DNA from 2 places in the Paenibacillus sp. J14 genome. Region 1 is predicted to be linked to the other one. Evidence: riboswitches for the same ligand, from Rfam matches in the RefSeq annotation. Region 1 holds a riboswitch; the other holds the start of a gene.
The links. A riboswitch is a leader RNA that binds a small molecule or an ion and turns the genes downstream of it on or off. The one in region 1 is predicted to bind cyclic di-GMP.
Positions count from the first base shown of each region.

Region 2: linked by a shared signal. The riboswitch ahead of M891_RS0104385 (CheR family methyltransferase) and the one ahead of M891_RS25280 (glycosyl hydrolase family 28-related protein) in region 1 are both predicted to bind cyclic di-GMP.

Region 1 covers NZ_JADQ01000016.1:56,512-60,939, reverse strand. The annotation lists gene M891_RS23555 (NAD-dependent epimerase/dehydratase family protein) at 1-110, opposite strand, end outside; gene M891_RS0108305 (glycosyltransferase family 4 protein) at 518-1,645, shown strand; cyclic di-GMP riboswitch class I at 1,765-1,852, shown strand; cyclic di-GMP riboswitch class I at 1,962-2,049, shown strand; gene M891_RS25280 (glycosyl hydrolase family 28-related protein) at 2,128-3,525, shown strand; gene M891_RS0108295 (YveK family protein) at 3,860-4,405, shown strand; gene M891_RS0108290 (Gfo/Idh/MocA family protein) at 4,405-4,428, shown strand, end outside.
Region 2 covers NZ_JADQ01000009.1:2,998-7,425, reverse strand. The annotation lists gene M891_RS0104405 (SDR family NAD(P)-dependent oxidoreductase) at 1-27, opposite strand, end outside; gene M891_RS0104400 (SDR family NAD(P)-dependent oxidoreductase) at 24-821, opposite strand; gene M891_RS0104395 (RCC1 domain-containing protein) at 993-1,886, shown strand; cyclic di-GMP riboswitch class I at 2,355-2,444, shown strand; gene M891_RS0104385 (CheR family methyltransferase) at 2,596-3,408, shown strand; gene M891_RS0104380 (protein-glutamate methylesterase/protein-glutamine glutaminase) at 3,428-4,428, shown strand, end outside.

The DNA.
Region 1 (4,428 bases):
TTGCCGGTTGAAATATTGTCTATAATGACAACCTGATGTCCTTCTCGAAGAAATCTCTCGGCAACAAAGGAACCGATAAAGCCGTAGCCTCCTGTGATTAAAACTTTCACAATTTCCACCCCATAGTTGACTCAATTGGTTACTTATCCATAAGTTAATCATAGCTTTTTCCAAATCTGGTGTAAACACGAAGTAGAACTTTTATACTATTTCCTTATGCCTATTACCATGCAAATGCAAGTCTTCTGAATTTTGTCTGATCTGATGTTGTGCCGGTCGGCTCCTAAAGTGTCGTGAGATGATGAGAGAAATGATGTGAGAGTCTATTCTATGCAGGCAGGAGTGGACCTTAAGTTGTCCTGAGAGAGAAAAAATGATTAGGTAGATTTGAGTATGGACTTGATAACTACTAATATATCAGAACCCTATGGGCTAGTCACCCTAAACTTATGATAGAACAGCGATTGAACTCCCCTATAAAGACTGATATATTTGGTACTATATTACTAGAAAGCGGATGGTATGGGTGCCCAAAAAGGTGTTATTTAGCGCTACGGTTGTGTCTCACATTAACGCATTTCATCTACCTTACTTGAAATGGTTCCGGGATCAGGGCTGGGAGGTTCATGTGGCTGCGAATGGTTCTGAGCCGGTTCCATGGGCGGACAAGCAGTTTGATATTCCCATCCAGCGTTCTCCCTATAGCAGGGATAACCTCAAGGCTCTACGGGAGCTAAAAAGAATTATCGACAGTCAGGGATACGAGATTATTCATTGTCATACCCCTATGGGCGGAGTGTTAACGAGACTGGCTGCCCGCCAAAGTCGAAGAAAAGGCACGAAAGTCGTCTATACTGCTCATGGTTTTCATTTTTACAAGGGGGCTTCTCGCATCAATTGGTTGATCTACTATCCGGTGGAGAAGTGGCTTTCTCGGTATACTGACGTTCTGGTAACGATGAATGATGAGGATTTCGAGCGGGCTAAGCGAGGGAAATTCAAACCGGGGCTCATCCATTTTGTGCATGGGGTCGGGATCAGCTTCGAGAGATTTAAACCGCCTACAGCGGAGCAAAAGCGGCAATTGCGAGAAGAGTATGGCGTCGGACAAGACCGTTTTGTTCTCATATATGCGGCGGAAATGATTCATCGCAAGAACCAGACGCTCCTGCTGGAGACGATCCAAAAATTGAAGGATGCCATTCCGAATGTGCAGCTGCTGCTTGCCGGCAAAGGGAAACTGGAGGCGTTCTACAAAAGTCTCGTTGCTGAGAAAGGGCTGGAACCTTATGTTACCTTTCTCGGACACCGGAAGGACATGGAGAACATTTACGCATTGGCGGATGTAGCAGTATCCTCGAGCCGGCAGGAGGGCTTGCCGGTCAATATTATGGAGGCGATCGCCAGCGGCCTTCCTGTGGTGGCAACTCGGGTAAGGGGAAACCGGGACCTCGTCGGGGAAGGCGTCCATGGATTTCTGGTCGAGCTCGGCGATGCCGATGCCTTTGCTGATCGGATTCTGCAGTTATATCACGATCCCTTGCTTCGGCAGGAGATAGCTGCAAGACGAGATCTACTTACGGGGACGTATGCGATTGAGAACGTGCTGGAGGAATTAACCTCTGTCTATAAAGACCGGATGTGAATCAGGTATCCAATGGAACATTTTGTCGTCTAGTAAAATATTAGTAGAGTGCTAGTTTACAGATTCATAGAGGATATGCTACTATAGAACCATAATCTAACATATTTTAAGCCTGCAATGTCGAATAAAGGCAAACCGCTCGAAAGGGTGGGACGCAAAGCTACAGGGGCTTCGTGATCGAGGATCACATGCCAGCCAGCTCCCTACATACAGGTTTCCGATGAGGAACCTTATAACTATAGTTATTTGGTTCTTTTTTTATTGACTCCAACCTCAGAAATTGACTCCACTCCAAACCTCAGAATTGAATACGAGAACATCGAAAAGGCAAACCGCATGAAAGTGCGGGACGCAAAGCTACAGGGGCTTCGTGGTCGCAGATCACATGCCAGCCAGTTCCCGAAAGTTTTCAGGATGAGATAGAAGGCTTCCTGAAACGGGGGCTTTCTATTTTTTATCCTATCGAATTTGAGGTGTCCTTTATGGCAGCAAATCAATCGATTAAGAAATTCGTGCTTATCACGTTGGTCGTTGCAGTCGGATTCCTGTTTAACTTCTCTATAAATCCGGTTGCTGCGAACGCTGAGCCAAAGGACGCCCAAATGATTAATGTGAAGGACCAAGGTGCCAAAGGCGATGGAGTGACTGACGATACGTCGGCAATTCAACGGGCTTTGGATCTCGCAGCAAGCAGCAAAGGAACGGTATATTTTCCTGAAGGCACTTACGTGGTGAATCCAGTGAATACGCTGATCGTCGAGAGCGGAACTACGCTTAAAGGCGAAGGCAAGAAGTCGGTCATTCAAGCAGATGCTCACAAATTTGGATGGGAAATGATCCATGCATCGGGTACTGGAATTGAAATCTCGGACTTGATGTTGGATGGTAATCATGCCGTAAATCGTGTTCTGGTTATCGGGGGAGGCAGCTCCTTCGTCAAAGTGAATCGGATCGCGGCAGCCAATGCGACGCACAGCAGTGACCCGGCTAGCGATTTTTATACGGGTGTCGTCTCGGGGATTGTCATTTATGGCGATACCAATCACATTGAAATCACAAATTCTGAAATTTATAATATCAAGGCTGTGAATCTGACAGCCGGCAGCTTGATCTCCAGAGGCATCTATATTACAACAACCTGGGGATCGGCAGAGAAGGTTGCATCGAACGTTCGAATCACGAACTCCAACATCCATCACATCGGTTCAGCCGACGATGGGGACGGGATTTTCTATGAAGACCCGAACCTGGATCGTGGGACGGGCCGGGACGTGGGCAGCTTGATTGCCAACAATACCTTCAGCTTCAACGCTAAACGTGCGATCAAGATTTACGCCCAAGGGATTACGGTCAGCGGCAATATCATCACGAACTCCTATCTCAATAACAACTATTACGAAGGTAAAGATAAAGGTCAGTTGGCTCCTGACATGTACGCTGGCATCAGCGTCTACGCTTCGAACAACAGCATTTCGGACAATCGCATTGAAGGGGTTGGCAGTTATTATGCTGCGATTGAAGTCAGCGCCGATGAGACCGTTAATCATGTGACCATCAAAGGGAACAAGATTAAAATGGGGCAGCAAAGTGTGATTGCGGGAACAACGGGCATTCGCTTAGGGAATACGAAGAACTTCACCATTTCGAGCAACACGATCGAGCATGCCGAGAAAGGAATCTGGACTTGGCAGAATGCGGAGAACGGAACGGTCGAGGGCAACAAGATTGAAACAACGAAGGGCGGAATCGACCTGACCACCTATCTTGCGAATTGCATCCAGAAGGATATCGTGGTTAAGGACAACATCGTTAAGGGACAAGCCTTCAACATCCAACTGGCAAAATCGAACGTCAATGTTAAGGTAGTATCGAACTTATAATTAAATCATCACTTGATAGAGTTTAACAGGTTTATGAAGAGACAATCGTCTTTTCGTAAACCTGTTTTTTGTTTGTCTCTCAAATGCGTCAAAAAAAACATTCTTCTCTTGATTGCAATTTGTGTTAATATAAGGTTATATTTAGGTGACTATTTTCCTAGTTTTAAATGCCTATCCTATTTTTTCATGACGGATTTTCTGGGACTTATTTTGGAGTGATATTCTGACATCGACTGAGGTGGAGCTATTGGAAAGTAGCGGTTTGTTTAAAATCTTAAGAAAACACATGATTGCTTTTATTGTTACGCTTCTAGTCTGTGAGGGAGGCGTTTTTTTGGTTAATACGCTGGCCAAACCTCAATATCAAGCGACTGCAAGCTTGGTAGCTACGATTGCTTCTACCGAGGCGGGGACTTACACCGAATTTTTGGCCAGTCAGATGTTAACTAAAACGTATGAGGATGCGATTGAGAGTCGATTTATTGCCAATGAAGCAAAAAATAAACTACAGACCAAGGAAACCGCATATGAATTATTAAAACGGATCAAAGTCAGGACAGACCCCGACACTCTAGTAATTATTATCAAAGCCACACATGACAATCCGCAGGATGCGGTGGCCATTGCCAATGCCTTCGCCGAAAGCTTTATTCAGAAATCGAAAGAGCTGGTGGAGAGTTCCAGTGTCATGATTTTGGACAAGTCAAATCTGGAAGAGGCTTCAATTCCCGTCAGCCCCCGGAAGATCTTGAACTATGCGATCGGCGGCTTTATCGGTCTATTTGCAGGGCTATGCGTCTCGATGCTGCTGGAGAAGCGCGGGGGCTCCAAACGCAGTCAGCAAAGGCGAACTCCGAGAGAAAAGGAGATGGAATTCTAATGATTCACTTTGCGATTATCGGA
Region 2 (4,428 bases), on a different contig from region 1:
GAGAACGACTTTGCCTGTTAAACTCATGGCGAATCACTGCTCCTTGGTTGTCTCATTTTGTGATCCATATAATGAAGCAGGAAACCTCCGTCCAACCGCAAATCCGCGCCGTTCAAGTAACTCGCATCGTCTGACGCCAGGAAGCAGGCAACATTTGCGATATCGTCCACTGTCCCCAGCCGGGCGCTCGGCACCTTGGTTTCGTAGCTGCGATAGAGCGTGGTCAGCGAACTGCGGAATCGCTCATTATCGCCTGGGATGGGGCCAGCTTCAATGGTATTCACACGGATGCTGTGTCGCCCAAGCTCAAGGGCCGCTTCTTTAGCAAGCAGCTTTATGGCGCTTTTGGAGGCACTGTAGGCGAAGGAGGAGCCGTTAGGTTTCTCAGCATGGATGGAGGAAATAAAGATGATGCAGCCAGACTCCCGTGCAGCCATCACTTTCCCGGCAGCTTGCGTGCAAAGAAAGGCCGATTTTGCGTTGGTGTGGATCACCTCGCGGAACAATGCTTCAGAGCCGGCTTCAACGGAAAAAGGTACGAACAGGTCATGATTATGGATCAGCACCTGCAGGGCACCAAGCTCCCGTTCTGCTTGCAGCACAAGCTCGTTTGCGTTGGTGCCGGAGTTTAAATCGACATTGCTTACGAGCACTTTGGAGCCGGAAGCTTTAGCCAAGTTGATTTCAGCTGCAATCTCTATGCCATTGGACGGACTACTTAGCAGGAGATGGGCGCCATCCTTAGCCCAGCGACGGATCAATGCTTTGCCCGTCGGCTGGTCGGCGTCTGTAATCCAAACGACTTGCGGTGATCGCTTCATACATCACCTCCGAATAGCACGCCCAAGTCAGGGCGGCTAGCTATGACACACTCTCATCATAAGTTTCGACCGTTCCGGGTTCGAGACGTGAAACTTATGATTTTGTTTGATTTTTTTAGGAAGCCTTTCGTAAGATGGGGATAGCTTAATTTCTTGGCAAGGGGGATAACTATGGAGCCAATTTCTCCGAAAATATCGGCGTTCCAAGGCGTACAGCAGATGAATATCCCTTTAGCGGCTGGCCCGCGGCATTCCGTTGGACTTCGGTCGGACGGTACAGTGATGGCTGTAGGAGATGTCCGAAATGGCCAGTGTGATGTCAGCGATTGGCGGGGGATCGTGGCGGTGGCGGCAGGTAATGTTCATATGGCAACGAACACAGGAAAGTCGCATACCGTGGGGCTTCGGTCGGACGGTACGGTGGTTGCCACGGGATGGAATGGGCATCAGCAATGCGAAGTGAGCGAATGGAGCGGAGTCGTAAGCATTGCGGCGGGGTGGCGCAGAACGCTTGGGTTAAGAGGCGATGGTACAGTGGTGGCCGTAGGGCGGAATGCGGAAGGCCAATGCGAAGTCAGCAGTTGGCGGGATATCGTGGCGATCGCAGCAGGGGATTGGCATACCGCTGGTCTGAGCGCCGACGGAACCGTGATCATGGCCGGTAACAATCGCTACGGCCAATGTCATGTGAGCCAGTGGCATAATATCAAGTCCGTGGCGGCCGGTTATCTCCACACCGCAGGTCTTCGATCGGATGGCACGGTCGTAGCCACAGGGGCGAACAAGCATCACCAATGCGAGGTAGGGGATTGGCGAGGAATTATGGCAGTTGCTGCCGGCAGCTATCATACGGTTGGATTGAAATCGGACGGCACCGTAGTGGCAGCGGGCTCGAATCAATATGGTCAATGCGAGGTCAGCAACTGGCGTGAAATTGTTGCCATTGCCGCAGGATGTGCGCATACACTTGGTCTAAAGGCGGATGGCTCGGTTGTGGCGACTGGCCATAATGAGTACGGTCAATGTGAGGTTAGCAAGTGGAGAGGGATAAATTTGTTACTTTAACCCTATTTAACACTATCAGCATATCTCATTAATATTGGCCCTTATCATAGAGTACAGAAACTCAAAACACATAGGAGGTTCGAACTCTATGAAACTGGCAAAAAGCATGCGTTTAAAAGCAGCATTTGCGATAACAGCAGCGACAGCTGAAATCGCAATCTCAGGGTCCTTGAGGATGAACTTCCTCCCATAAGCCTTGCTTCCACTTTCACTAAAAAATGTGAGAGGGAGGCAGGGCTTTTTTGGGTTCGGGTGATGTTAGGAAAACTCTCAAAGTTCTGAAATTTGTCTAAAATTAATTTAAAAATAGGACTATACGCCTATCTTACATTTTAAACCTGAAAATTTTCGTTTTGTTCATTGTTTTTTTCAAGACCACTGCTATAATCTTACATAACAAATCGAAATATGTCGAAAATCACTGTCGAATTCGACATATTCTGATCTTTTTCGCATAAACCACCTTCATAATTTTCTGGGCAAAATTACTGAAAAGTAATGACGCAAAGCCATGGGTCTAAAGTTCTGAAATAGAGCTATGATTGCCAGGTTGCCAATGACTGAATTGCTGAATTCATGCATTGACGATGCCCTTCCAGACAACTAGAAGGGTTTTTCTTTTAACGGATAACATGAATTCGGCAACGAAGGTGTAATTCTCAAACGGGAGAGTCTTATGGCTCTCTCTTCGTATAGGGGAGGTGAAGTGATGATTGAAATTTCAGATAAGGAATTTATCAAATTAGCCGGTTATATCAAAACAAATTTTGGGATTCATTTGAGCGACGAGAAGAGAACGTTGGTAATGGGCCGATTGTGGAACGTCTTGAATTCGCTGAACATGGAAAATTTCTCGGACTACTTGAACTATATTGCTACCGATCAGAGCGGCGAAGCCGCAAGAACGTTTATCAATCAGATGACAACCAATCATACATACTTTATGAGAGAATCAGATCATTTTGATTTGTTTCGCGCCAAAGTTCTCCCCGAACAAGTCCCCAAAATCAAAGATCGAGATTTGAGGGTGTGGAGCGCCGGTTGTTCCACAGGGGAGGAAGCCTATACTTTAGCCATCCTAATCAATGAATTTTTTGGAAATGCTCGGCTCGGATGGGATACAAAGCTGTTGGCGACCGATATATCGGAAAAGGTGCTGATTGAAGCTAAGAAAGGGATTTACAGCCGTGAAGAGGTTGCGCTGTTGCCGGAGCGTTGGAAACATGATTATTTTCATCCGCATGGGATGAACCAATATAAAGTGAAGCCCAAAATCAAAAACGAAGTGGTTTTTCGGCGATTTAATCTCATGGATCCGTTCCCCTTCAAAAAGAAGTTTCATGTGATCTTTTGCCGGAATGTGATGATCTATTTTGACGCAAGTACGCGCATGCAACTGATTCACAAATTTTACGACAGTCTAGTCCCCGGAGGGTATTTATTTATTGGTCATTCCGAAACGATCCAACGGGATCACACCAAATTTAAGTACGTGATGCCTGCGGTTTATCGCAAAGAGTAACGATTGGAGAGTTGCCTGGATGCAGGTCAGAAATAAGATTAAAGTTCTGGTCGTAGATGATTCCATGGTGTTTCGCGAAATGATTGCCCGCGGGATTACGACGGACCCTGACATTGAAGTTGTAGCTACAGCTGCGGATCCATTCGAAGCAAGGGACAAGATATTAAAATATCATCCGAATCTCATGGTCTGCGACGTGCAAATGCCGAAAATGAACGGGATTGAATTTCTTCGGCGCTTGCTGCCTCAGTATTCGATTCCCGTTATCGTGGTCAGCGCGATCAGTTCGTCCGTGTTTGACGCCTTAAACGCCGGTGCGATTGATTTTATCTCGAAGCCGGATAACAAGTTATCGCATGTGGAGAAGTTTATCGAAGAACTGATCGAGAAAATCAAGATTGGCTCGAAAGCAAAAATTGTCCATCAACCGAAGAAACTGGCCGCTTCTCCTGCCGATCCGCCAACGAAGCTGGTTACTGCGAAACCTGCTACAACCAAGGAAGTGATTGCCATCGGGGCTTCTACCGGCGGTACAGAGGCGATTTATACCGTGTTAAAGTCGTTGCCCAAGGATATGCCAGGTATCGTTATTGTTCAGCATATCCCTCCCATGTTCTCGAGAATGTTCGCCGAACGGCTGAATCAGAGCTTATCGATTCGTGTGAAGGAAGCCCAAACAGGCGATACGATTGAGCGGGGCAAAGTGCTGATTGCACCGGGAGATAAACATATGCGAGTGAAGCGTTCCGGAGATCATTTCGTGGTCGAATGTTTTGCAGGCGATAAAGTCAATCGCCATTGTCCCTCGATTGATGTGTTGTTTGAATCCGTGGCGAAAGAGGCGGGGAATCAATCGATCGGAATTATCTTGACCGGTATGGGTTATGACGGAGCCAAAGGATTGCTGGCTATGAAACGCAAAGGCGCCCGAACTATTGGACAAGATGAGCAATCCTCTGTTGTATATGGGATGCCGAAAGTGGCCTATGATCTGGGAGCAGTAGAGAAACAAACCTCGCT